Pelagibaculum spongiae: one gene and its partner. The protein of the gene in region 1 interacts with the protein of each later gene in a pairwise test. Links are inferred from orthologs where the notes say so. Each region holds a gene or a part of one and is shown on either strand. Other genes may lie near its edges.

Evidence for each region. The genes of interacting proteins can lie anywhere in the genome.
Region 2: the proteins of ftsZ (region 1) and rlmN interact in binary tests that used the Escherichia coli proteins (3 or more experiments, as listed by UniProt). The link is inferred for Pelagibaculum spongiae from one-to-one orthologs.

The regions. Positions count from the first base shown.
Region 1 is NZ_QDDL01000001.1:518,753-524,105, reverse strand. Bases 994-3,826 are described here. They hold ftsZ (cell division protein FtsZ), read left to right. Parts: upstream 994-1,756; coding sequence 1,757-2,896; downstream 2,897-3,826. Other genes in these bases: lpxC (UDP-3-O-acyl-N-acetylglucosamine deacetylase), read left to right, coding at 3,058-3,826; ftsA (cell division protein FtsA), read left to right, coding at 994-1,678. Also shown: DC094_RS02260 (cell division protein FtsQ/DivIB), read left to right, coding at 1-418; more of ftsA, read left to right, coding at 443-993; more of lpxC, read left to right, coding at 3,827-3,966; DC094_RS02240 (DciA family protein), read right to left, coding at 3,967-4,428; DC094_RS02235 (M23 family metallopeptidase), read left to right, coding at 4,427-5,353. UniProt on the Escherichia coli protein: Essential cell division protein that forms a contractile ring structure (Z ring) at the future cell division site. The regulation of the ring assembly controls the timing and the location of cell division.
Region 2 is NZ_QDDL01000001.1:1,126,067-1,130,179, reverse strand. The notes cover bases 1-2,853. They hold rlmN (dual-specificity RNA methyltransferase RlmN), read left to right. Parts: upstream 1-792; coding sequence 793-1,914; downstream 1,915-2,853. Other genes in these bases: DC094_RS04810 (helix-turn-helix domain-containing protein), read left to right, coding at 2,705-2,853; pilW (type IV pilus biogenesis/stability protein PilW), read left to right, coding at 1,923-2,708; ndk (nucleoside-diphosphate kinase), read left to right, coding at 313-741. Also shown: more of DC094_RS04810, read left to right, coding at 2,854-3,085; ispG (flavodoxin-dependent (E)-4-hydroxy-3-methylbut-2-enyl-diphosphate synthase), read left to right, coding at 3,137-4,113.

The DNA of each region.
Region 1 (5,353 bases):
GCCTGCTGCTCGTTGGGGAAATCAAGCATTGATTGATATCTCCGGTAAAGTTTTTTTACCTGGAGGGAAGGGATTGCCGACAGAGTCGGGTATCATTGATGCACCTGACAGTTTGTCAGAATCAGCCTTGGCATTATTCGCTGCCAGCAGTGAACTTTTAGCGTCGGAGCAGTTAACTATTGAGCGGTTAAGACTCAATCAGCGAAGAAGTGTCGAAATAGTTTTAAAGAACGGTTTGTTGCTTAAAGCGGGTGATATGGCTTTAGCAGAAAATCGATTACGGCGGATGATCGGTGTCTATAAAAAGCACTTAAGTCCGGTTTTGAATGATATTGACTATGTCGATTTACGCCATACGCACGGTTTTGCTGTAGGATGGCGCGAATCGGTAAAAGCTCGGAAAGGAAAGAATGCCTGAGTTATGGAGCGGGGATAAATCTCAATGACGAGAAATCCAGAGAAGAACCTGATTGTCGGCCTCGATATTGGCACTTCGAAAGTAGTGTGTATTGTGGGTGAGATAGCGGTTGATGGTCGACTAAATATCGTCGGTATCGGCTCTCAGTCCTCGCGTGGCTTGAAGAAAGGTGTTGTGGTTAACATCGAATCGACAGTTGATGCGATCCAGCGGGCGGTTGAAGAAGCAGAATTGATGGCAGGTTGCCGTGTTCATTCTGTTTATGCCGGTATTGCTGGAAGTCATATTCGTAGTTTGAACTCCCATGGAATTGTTGCGATTCGCGACCAAGAAGTGGTTGAAGCCGATGTTGATCGTGTTATTGATGCTGCTAGAGCAGTAGCAATTCCTGCCGATCAGAAAATTCTGCATATTTTACCGCAAGAATTTGTAATAGATACTCAAGATGGTATTCGTGAGCCGGTGGGCATGTCGGGCGTACGTCTGGAAGCTAAAGTCCATATGGTAACGGGAGCAGTCAGCGCTGCGCAGAACATCATTAAATGTGTTCGCCGCTGTGGCCTTGAAGTTGAAGATATTATTCTTGAGCAATTGGCATCTAGTTATTCTGTTTTAACAGATGACGAGAAAGAGCTCGGTGTGTGCTTGGTAGATATCGGTGGCGGAACAACCGATATGGCAATTTATACTGATGGTGCAATTCGCCATACAGCAGTCATTCCAATTGCCGGTGATCAAGTCACTAATGACATTGCGGTCGCACTAAGAACACCGACCCAACATGCCGAAGACATTAAAATCCGTTTTGGTAGTGCATTAACCTCACTGGCCAGTATGGATGATCGAGTAGAAGTACCAAGTGTTGGAGATCGACCTCCAAGGCAGATGTCTCGCCAAACTTTAGCTGAAGTGATTGAACCAAGGTATGAAGAATTATTCACTTTGGTTCAGGCTGAGCTTCGTCGAAGTGGTTTTGAAGATATTATTGCTGCCGGCATTGTATTAACCGGTGGTACTTCGAAAATGGAAGGCGCAATTGACCTGGCTGAAGAAGTATTTCATATGCCGGTTCGATTGGGTGTTCCGCAAGGGATTAGTGGTCTTTCAGATGTTGCATGCAACCCAATCCACGCCACAGGTGTTGGATTGTTATGCTATGGTCGCCAGCAGCAACATACCTCTAGAAAATCCAGGCTACCTGTAGAGAAAGGTGATGGTTTGTTTAGTAAGGTCAAAAATTGGTTTCAGGGGAATTTCTAAATTGTTCTGGAAAAAAAGTATTGAAAAAAGGGAAGCGCACGCGCGACGGGTAAACCGGGAAACTGGAGGAGTTTCTGTATGTTTGAATTAATGGATACGTATCCTGATAGTGCAGTAATCAAAGTTGTTGGTGTCGGTGGCGGTGGCGGTAATGCTATTGATCACATGATGAGTACTGCCATCGAAGGTGTTGAATTTGTTGTTGCGAATACGGATGTTCAGGCGCTGAAGAAAAGCCCTGCGCAATCAACGATTCAATTGGGTCAGGAAATTACTAAAGGCTTGGGTGCTGGTGCCAATCCAAACGTGGGTCGTGAGGCTGCATTGGAAGATCGCGAAAGAATTCGTGAGATGCTAGATGGTGCCGATATGGTCTTTATTACTGCAGGTATGGGTGGCGGAACCGGAACAGGTGCTGCGCCAGTATTTGCAGAGATTGCTAATGAGCTAGGTATTTTGACAGTAGCGGTAGTCACAAAGCCGTTCCCGTTTGAAGGCCGTCGCCGCATGGATATTGCACTTCAAGGTATTGAAGAGTTAAGTAAACATGTTGACTCGCTGATTACGATTCCAAACGAAAAGCTATTAAGTGTTTTAGGTAAAGGCACCACTTTACTCGATGCATTTAAAGCCGCTAACAGCGTATTGCAAGGTGCCGTTCAAGGTATTGCGGAGCTGATTACTCGACCTGGTTTAATTAACGTCGACTTTGCTGACGTGCGAACTGTAATGTCTGAAATGGGCATGGCAATGATGGGTACCGGTATCGCCAGTGGCGAAGGCCGTGCTCAAGAAGCCGCGCGCATGGCAATTTCCAGCCCGTTATTGGAAGACGTTAACTTATATGGTGCTCACGGTATTCTGGTCAACATCACATCCGGTATGGATATGGCAATTGACGAGTTTGAAGAAGTGGGTAACACGGTTAAGGAGTTCGCATCTGATGATGCAACGGTTGTTGTCGGTACCGTAATTGACCCAGAGATGCAGGATGAAATGCGGGTAACCGTGGTTGCAACTGGTCTGGGTGAAGTACAAAAGAAAGAGTCTGTGAAGTTGGTGGCAGAAACCAAAAAATCAGATGGTACATTAGACATCGATAAGTTGGATCGTCCAGCTGTATTGCGCAAGCAGGAAGCTCAAAAGGCAGCTAACCCAGCTGGCTCAGATATGGAGTATCTTGATATTCCAGCATTTTTGAGAAAGCAGGCTGATTAGGTTATTTGATGTTCAAGCACGTTTGAAATGAGCGCTAGGCTAAATGCTAACTTGATGCACTTTTTTTATGTTAGTATTTGCCATCATTTTGGATCTGCTTGAGCGATAGCCGCAGAGCTCCAGTTTTATTAACGATTTATGCCGCTTTGGTGCCAGTAGAAATGATCAGGCAGAGAACTTTAAAGAACAAGATTCGAGCAACAGGTGTTGGGTTGCACACAGGTGAAAAGGTCTATTTGACATTGAAACCTGCTCCGGTGAATACAGGTATTGTATTCCGTCGTGTCGACTTAAACCCGGTTGTCGAAATCCCTGCCAGCTTTGATAACGTTGGCGATACAACGCTGTCTACCACGTTGGTAAACGGTGATGTGCGCGTTTCTACAGTTGAGCATTTGCTGTCTGCGATGGCAGGATTAGGAATCGATAACGCCTATGTTGAAGTAACGGCTTCTGAAGTGCCGATTATGGATGGTAGTGCGGGTCCTTTTGTATTCCTGATTCAATCTGCAGGTGTTACTGAGCAATCAGCGCCAAAAGAATTTATTCGCATAAAGCGTAAAATTGTTGTTGAAGATGGCGATAAACGTGCTGTTTTTGAACCGTTTGATGGCTTCAAAGTATCTTTCACTATTGATTTTAATCACCCGGTATTCCGTGGCCGTAGTCAGCATGCGATGCTAGACCTCTCTAGTACTTCTTTTGTTAAAGAGATCAGTCGTGCGCGTACTTTCGGCTTTATGCGTGATATCGAATTCCTCCGTGAGCGAAATCTGGCTTTAGGTGGCAGTGTTAATAATGCGATCGTAATGGATGATTACCGAATTCTAAATGATGACGGTCTTCGCTATGACGATGAATTTGTAAAACACAAGATATTAGACGCTATCGGTGATCTTTACTTGCTAGGCAAAGGTTTAATTGGTGCATTTATTGGTCATAAATCTGGTCATGGTTTGAATAATCAGTTGTTACGTGAACTGGTTAAAAACCCTGATGCTTGGGAAGTTGTGACATTTGAAGCGGAAGACGTCCCCGTTTCTTATATGACACCGGTTACTGCCGATTAATTAGTTATCAAATCCGGCGCTGACGGCGAGGTTTTTCAAAGCTGCGCTCAATTCCGGATCTGAAATATCTTGCGCAGCATTAGTGAGTGCTTCTTTTGCTGTGCGAGACTTTCGTGCTTCTCGTTTACCCTTTAAGCCACCTGACATTTTCGGCTTGTGAACGGTTGGTCGGATAATCACTTCAAGTGCGGAAATACTCCTCAAGCCCACTTCTTGTTGGCAGCGAGCCAAGATTTCCGGTGTTAAAAACTTGAGTCTGGTCGCCCAAGCGGAATGTGTTACCTGAAGCACCAACTTTCCTACACTATAGTTAGCTACAGTAACCTGAGGTGCAAGGATAGGGGGAAGTAGCAGTTTGAATCTTAGATCCAGACGCTGAAGCTTTTCGGCACGACTAATAAGGTTGTTGAGCTTACTTTCTGTAAGCAGCTGTTTAATAGGTCGGGTATTGGAAGTTTGCATGGGTAATAAGTCTTCAGCACAGTTCGCAGAGTTTACTTTAATCAAGCGTAGTCTCAAAGGTGTTAGTAGTCGTTCGTTTAATCTACGTCCGCTTATCTTTGGGTTAATTTCGCTGGTTATCGTTCCTGCATTGGTTACATCTTCTTTCACTTGGTTTTTCACTGGTAAGCCTGCCAGAGAAGATCGTCAAAAAATTGTTCAACTGCAGCAGCAAACGCAGGATGATCAACTTCAATTGCAAGACCTACAACGTCAATATCAACAAGATTTGGATGCTTTAGCCATTCGCATGGGGCGCTTGCAGTCACATATGATGCGATTAAATGCATTAGGTGGTCGCTTGGTTGAAAATTCAGGTCTTGAAAAAGGTGAATTTGATTTTTTGTCTGAGCCAGGTCGTGGTGGCCCTGGAGATGTGCTTTATGCGGAAAATGGTATTGGTGAAAGCAAGCTTAAAGAGCGAGTGAACCGATTAACCGGTTTGATTGCAGATCGGGACATGCAGTTACAAGCCCTTTCAAAGTTGTATACCGGCAGTGAAATCTCTAAAGAATCCAATCTTTCTGGTAGGCCCATTTCTGGTGGGTGGTTGTCGTCTCCCTATGGTATGCGGACAGATCCGTTTAATGGCCGTCAAGTACTGCATAAGGGCATCGATTTTGCCGGAAAACTTGGCAGTGAAGTCACTGCAATTGCCGGAGGGGTCGTCACATGGGCAGACAAGCGGTATGGTTATGGGCAAATGGTTGAGGTAAGTCATGCTGATGGGCTGGTCACTCGATATGGGCATAATAGCCAGTTGGTTGTAAAACGGGGGGATTTGGTTGCAAAAGGACAGGTAATAGCCAAGATGGGATCGAGTGGTCGATCAACGGGACCTCATGTACACCTTGAAGTCTTGAAAAATGGTCGCCATGTTAATCCT
Region 2 (4,113 bases), 610 kb from region 1 along the record:
TGCAGCAACTAGACCAGTGGTCGCAGTTCTCTACGACAGGCTTTTCACTATAGGGTTCCTTACCTATCTATGTGATAAGAGCTTACCTTGAATCGGCATTTAGCCTGAGTTAGTTGTGGGCTTGTTGATCTTTTTAATTAGCTGTCAGGGTCAGTTTGAAGGTGGTTAAAACGGTTAAAAAACGTAGCTTCCATTCAAGTTTTCCGATAGCCAAGCAAAATAGTCTGTCATTAGGCGTGACAGGGTTTGGCTATGGCTTTTATAATCGCGCCACTTGCTAGCACTATAAAAACTAACCAGGAGAAAAACCTAATGGCGATCGAGCGTACAATTTCAATGATCAAGCCCGATGCAGTTGCCAAAAATGTTATCGGCGAGATCTATGCCCGCTTTGAAAAAGTTGGTTTGAAGATCGTTGCTGCTAAGATGCTGCACTTGACCAAGGAACAGGCTGAAGGCTTCTATGCGGTTCACGCAGAGCGCCCTTTCTACGCTGATCTGGTAAAATTCATGACTTCTGGCCCTGTGATGGTTCAGGTTCTGGAAGGTGAGAACGCGATTGCTGCTAATCGCGATACTATGGGTGCGACTAACCCAGCTGAAGCTGCTGCAGGTACTATCCGCGCAGATTTCGCTGAGTCTATCGACGCTAATGCGGTTCACGGTTCTGATTCACCAGAAGCTGCTAAAACTGAAATTGCTTTCTTCTTTGAAGAAGGCGAGATTTGCCCGCGCGGCTAATCTCAAAGCGGGGAGCGCTTGCGCTCCCTGTGTGTTGTGACCGGAGTAAATATGTCTGCACAAACATCTGACAAGATTAATCTACTGAACTTTGACCGACCTGGTCTGGAACGCTTTTTCGAAATGTTAGGAGAAAAGCCGTTTCGTGCCATGCAGGTGATGAAATGGATTCACCAGCTAGGGGTGGATGACTTTGATCAGATGACCAATCTTAGTAAAGCACTGCGTATCAAGCTTCAGCAAACCTGCGAAGTTCGTGGCCCAGAAGTTACTTTGGATAAAGAATCTAGCGACGGCACCCGCAAATGGATGCTGAAATTGCCCGATGGCAATTTAGTTGAGACGGTGTATATCCCAGAAGATGGCCGTGGCACTTTATGTGTGTCTTCCCAAGTGGGCTGTTCACTGAATTGCAGCTTTTGTTCCACCGGTAAGCAAGGCTTTAGCCGTAATCTCGACTTATGGGAAATCATTGGTCAGGTATGGATTGCTTCCCGTTCTTTGGGTGACTGCCACCGTGACGACCGCCGGGTGACCAATGTGGTCATGATGGGTATGGGCGAGCCGCTGTTGAACTTCGACAATGTAGTCGGTTCAATGAACTTGATGATGGAAGACAATGCCTATGGTTTGTCTAAGCGCCGGGTGACTTTAAGTACTGCAGGCATGGCGCCTCAGTTAAGAGAATTAAAGAAAGTGAGCGAGTGTTCGCTGGCTTTATCATTGCATGCACCTAATGATTTGTTGCGTGGTGAGATTGTTCCACTGAACAAAAAGTATGCAATTAAAGAAGTGCTGGATGTTTGTCGTGATTATTTTAATGACAAACGTGTGGTAACCATTGAATATGTGATGTTGCATGAAGTGAACGACCGGGAACACCACGCCACTGAATTGGCGGCCTTGTTGGCAGATGTGCCATGTAAGTTGAATCTGATCCCGTTTAATCCCTTCCCAGGGACGATCTATCAGCGCTCCAGTAACAATGCAATTCACCGTTTCTCAAAAATATTGCAGACTGCTGGAATTAACACCACCACTCGCAAAACTCGTGGTGACGATATTGATGCTGCCTGTGGCCAATTGGTAGGTAAGGTTCAAGATAAAACCCGCCGACAGGAACGCGCACTTCAAGAGCGTCAGGAAAGAGAATTGCAAGTCATTCAACTCTGAGGACGGCTATGAAAGGACGATTTGGCTGGATTTTATTACTAGGCAGTTTAGTTTTGGCGGGTTGCCAAAGCTCACTTGTTGGTAAAGATCCCCGGGACAACCTGAAAGGTGAACAGCGAACCAGTTCGGCTGAATCACATCTGCGCTTAGGTTATGCCTACTTGCAAAGCGGACAAATTGAACGCGGCAAGGATCGATTCCTCAGAGCACTGCAATATGCCCCGGAACTGCCGAAAGTTCAGGCAGGCATGGGTTATTACTTCAGTCAGGTGGGGCAAAACCAACTGGCTGAAGTACATTACACAGAAGCCTTGCGATTGGATCCGACCAGCTCGGAAACTTTGAATAGTTTTGGTGTTCATCTATGTAATACCGGCAAATATTCACAGGCTCAGGTTAATTTCCGCAAAGCCTTATCCAACCAGTTTTATGGTACGCCAGCGCGTGCTTATGTTAACTCTGGTTTGTGTTTGCTAAAGGAAAATAAGCCAAAGCAAGCGATTGATGATTTACGTGAAGCGTTGAAAACTGAGCCAGAAAACCAACAGGCACTGCGAGCTTTAACTGAGTTCTATCTGGAAGATCAAAAGCTCAATCTGGCGACTCATTATTTAAATCGTTATAGCCGTACTGCTAAATCTTCGCCTCCGTTGTTGTGGTTGCAATACCAGCTAGCCACCGCAAAAGGCGATGATAAATTAGCCACTCGGGCATTAAATACATTGCAAAATAGCTATCCGGAATCGGATGAGACCTTCCAGCTGTTGCAGTCTTTAGACCGGAGTAACAAGTGAGCGAACCTAAAGTAAGTGAAAGTGTTGAATTCTCGGTTGCTACGCCTCCAAGTGCTCTATTAAAGCAGGCTCGTATCGCCAAAAACCTCACTGAAGAAGATATTGCAGCCAAATTGCATTTGCGCGTGGCAGTGGTCAAGCAAATGGAAGCTGAGACTGAGCTAGAAAGCGCAAGTAAGGTCTATTTACGCGGTTATATGCGTAACTATGCCAAGTTGCTTGGACTCAATTCAGATATCGTTCCTGAGGTCGTTGCCTTTAAAGAAGCGGCAGTTCGATCTGCGGCAAGTGGTAGTGTGAAGTTAGGTTTGCTGGTCGGTGCAGTAGTCGTCATTGCTGCTGTCGGGTGGGCAATTAGTTTGCTCTTAGGCAATTAAAGTCAAACAGTTGAAACCAACCTTTAAAAATAATTGCTGAGGCTAGTTTAGATGCAATATAAATCTCCGATTCGTCGGCGTAAAAGTCGTCAGATCATGGTCGGTAATGTACCGGTGGGTGGTGATGCGCCTATCACAGTACAAAGCATGACCAACACTGAAACTTGTGATATTGCTGCCACTGTTGCCCAAATTAGACGTTTGGAAGATGCCGGTGCAGATATTGTTCGGGTTTCAGTGCCTTCAATGGAAGCCGCTGAAGCCTTTGGTAAAATTCGCCAGCAGGTGAATGTTCCGCTGATCTCTGATATCCACTTCGATTATAAAATTGCCTTGCGAGTTGCCGAGCTGGGCGTTGATTGTTTGCGGATTAATCCAGGCAATATCGGTCGAGAAGATCGGGTGCGCTCGGTTATTGATGCAGCGCGTTATCACGGTATTCCGATACGAATTGGTGTGAATGCCGGTTCGTTAGAAAAAGATTTGCAAATGAAATACGGCGAGCCAACACCGGATGCATTGGTGGAGTCGGCTTTCCGTCATATCGATATTTTGGATCGACTGGATTTCCAAGAATATAAAATCAGCCTAAAGGCATCTGATGTTTTCATGACGATGGATGCCTACCGCAAGTTAGCCAGTCAGATTGACCAGCCATTGCATTTAGGCATTACTGAAGCTGGCGGTGCTAGAGCGGGTGCGGTGAAATCTGCAGTGGGTTTAGGCATGCTGCTTTATGAAGGCATCGGCGATACCTTGCGAATTTCTCTGGCTGCTGATCCGGTCGAAGAAATTAAAGTCGGTTTTGATCTACTGAAAAGCCTACGAATTCGTAGTCGCGGTATCAACATGATTGCTTGTCCGTCCTGTTCTCGTCAGAATTTTGATGTAATCAGTACCGTCAATCAGCTTGAGCAACGGTTGGAAGATATCAGTGAATCTCTCGATGTTGCCGTGATAGGCTGTGTGGTTAACGGTCCGGGCGAGGCCAAGGAAGCGGATGTCGGTTTAACCGGTGGCTCACCGAA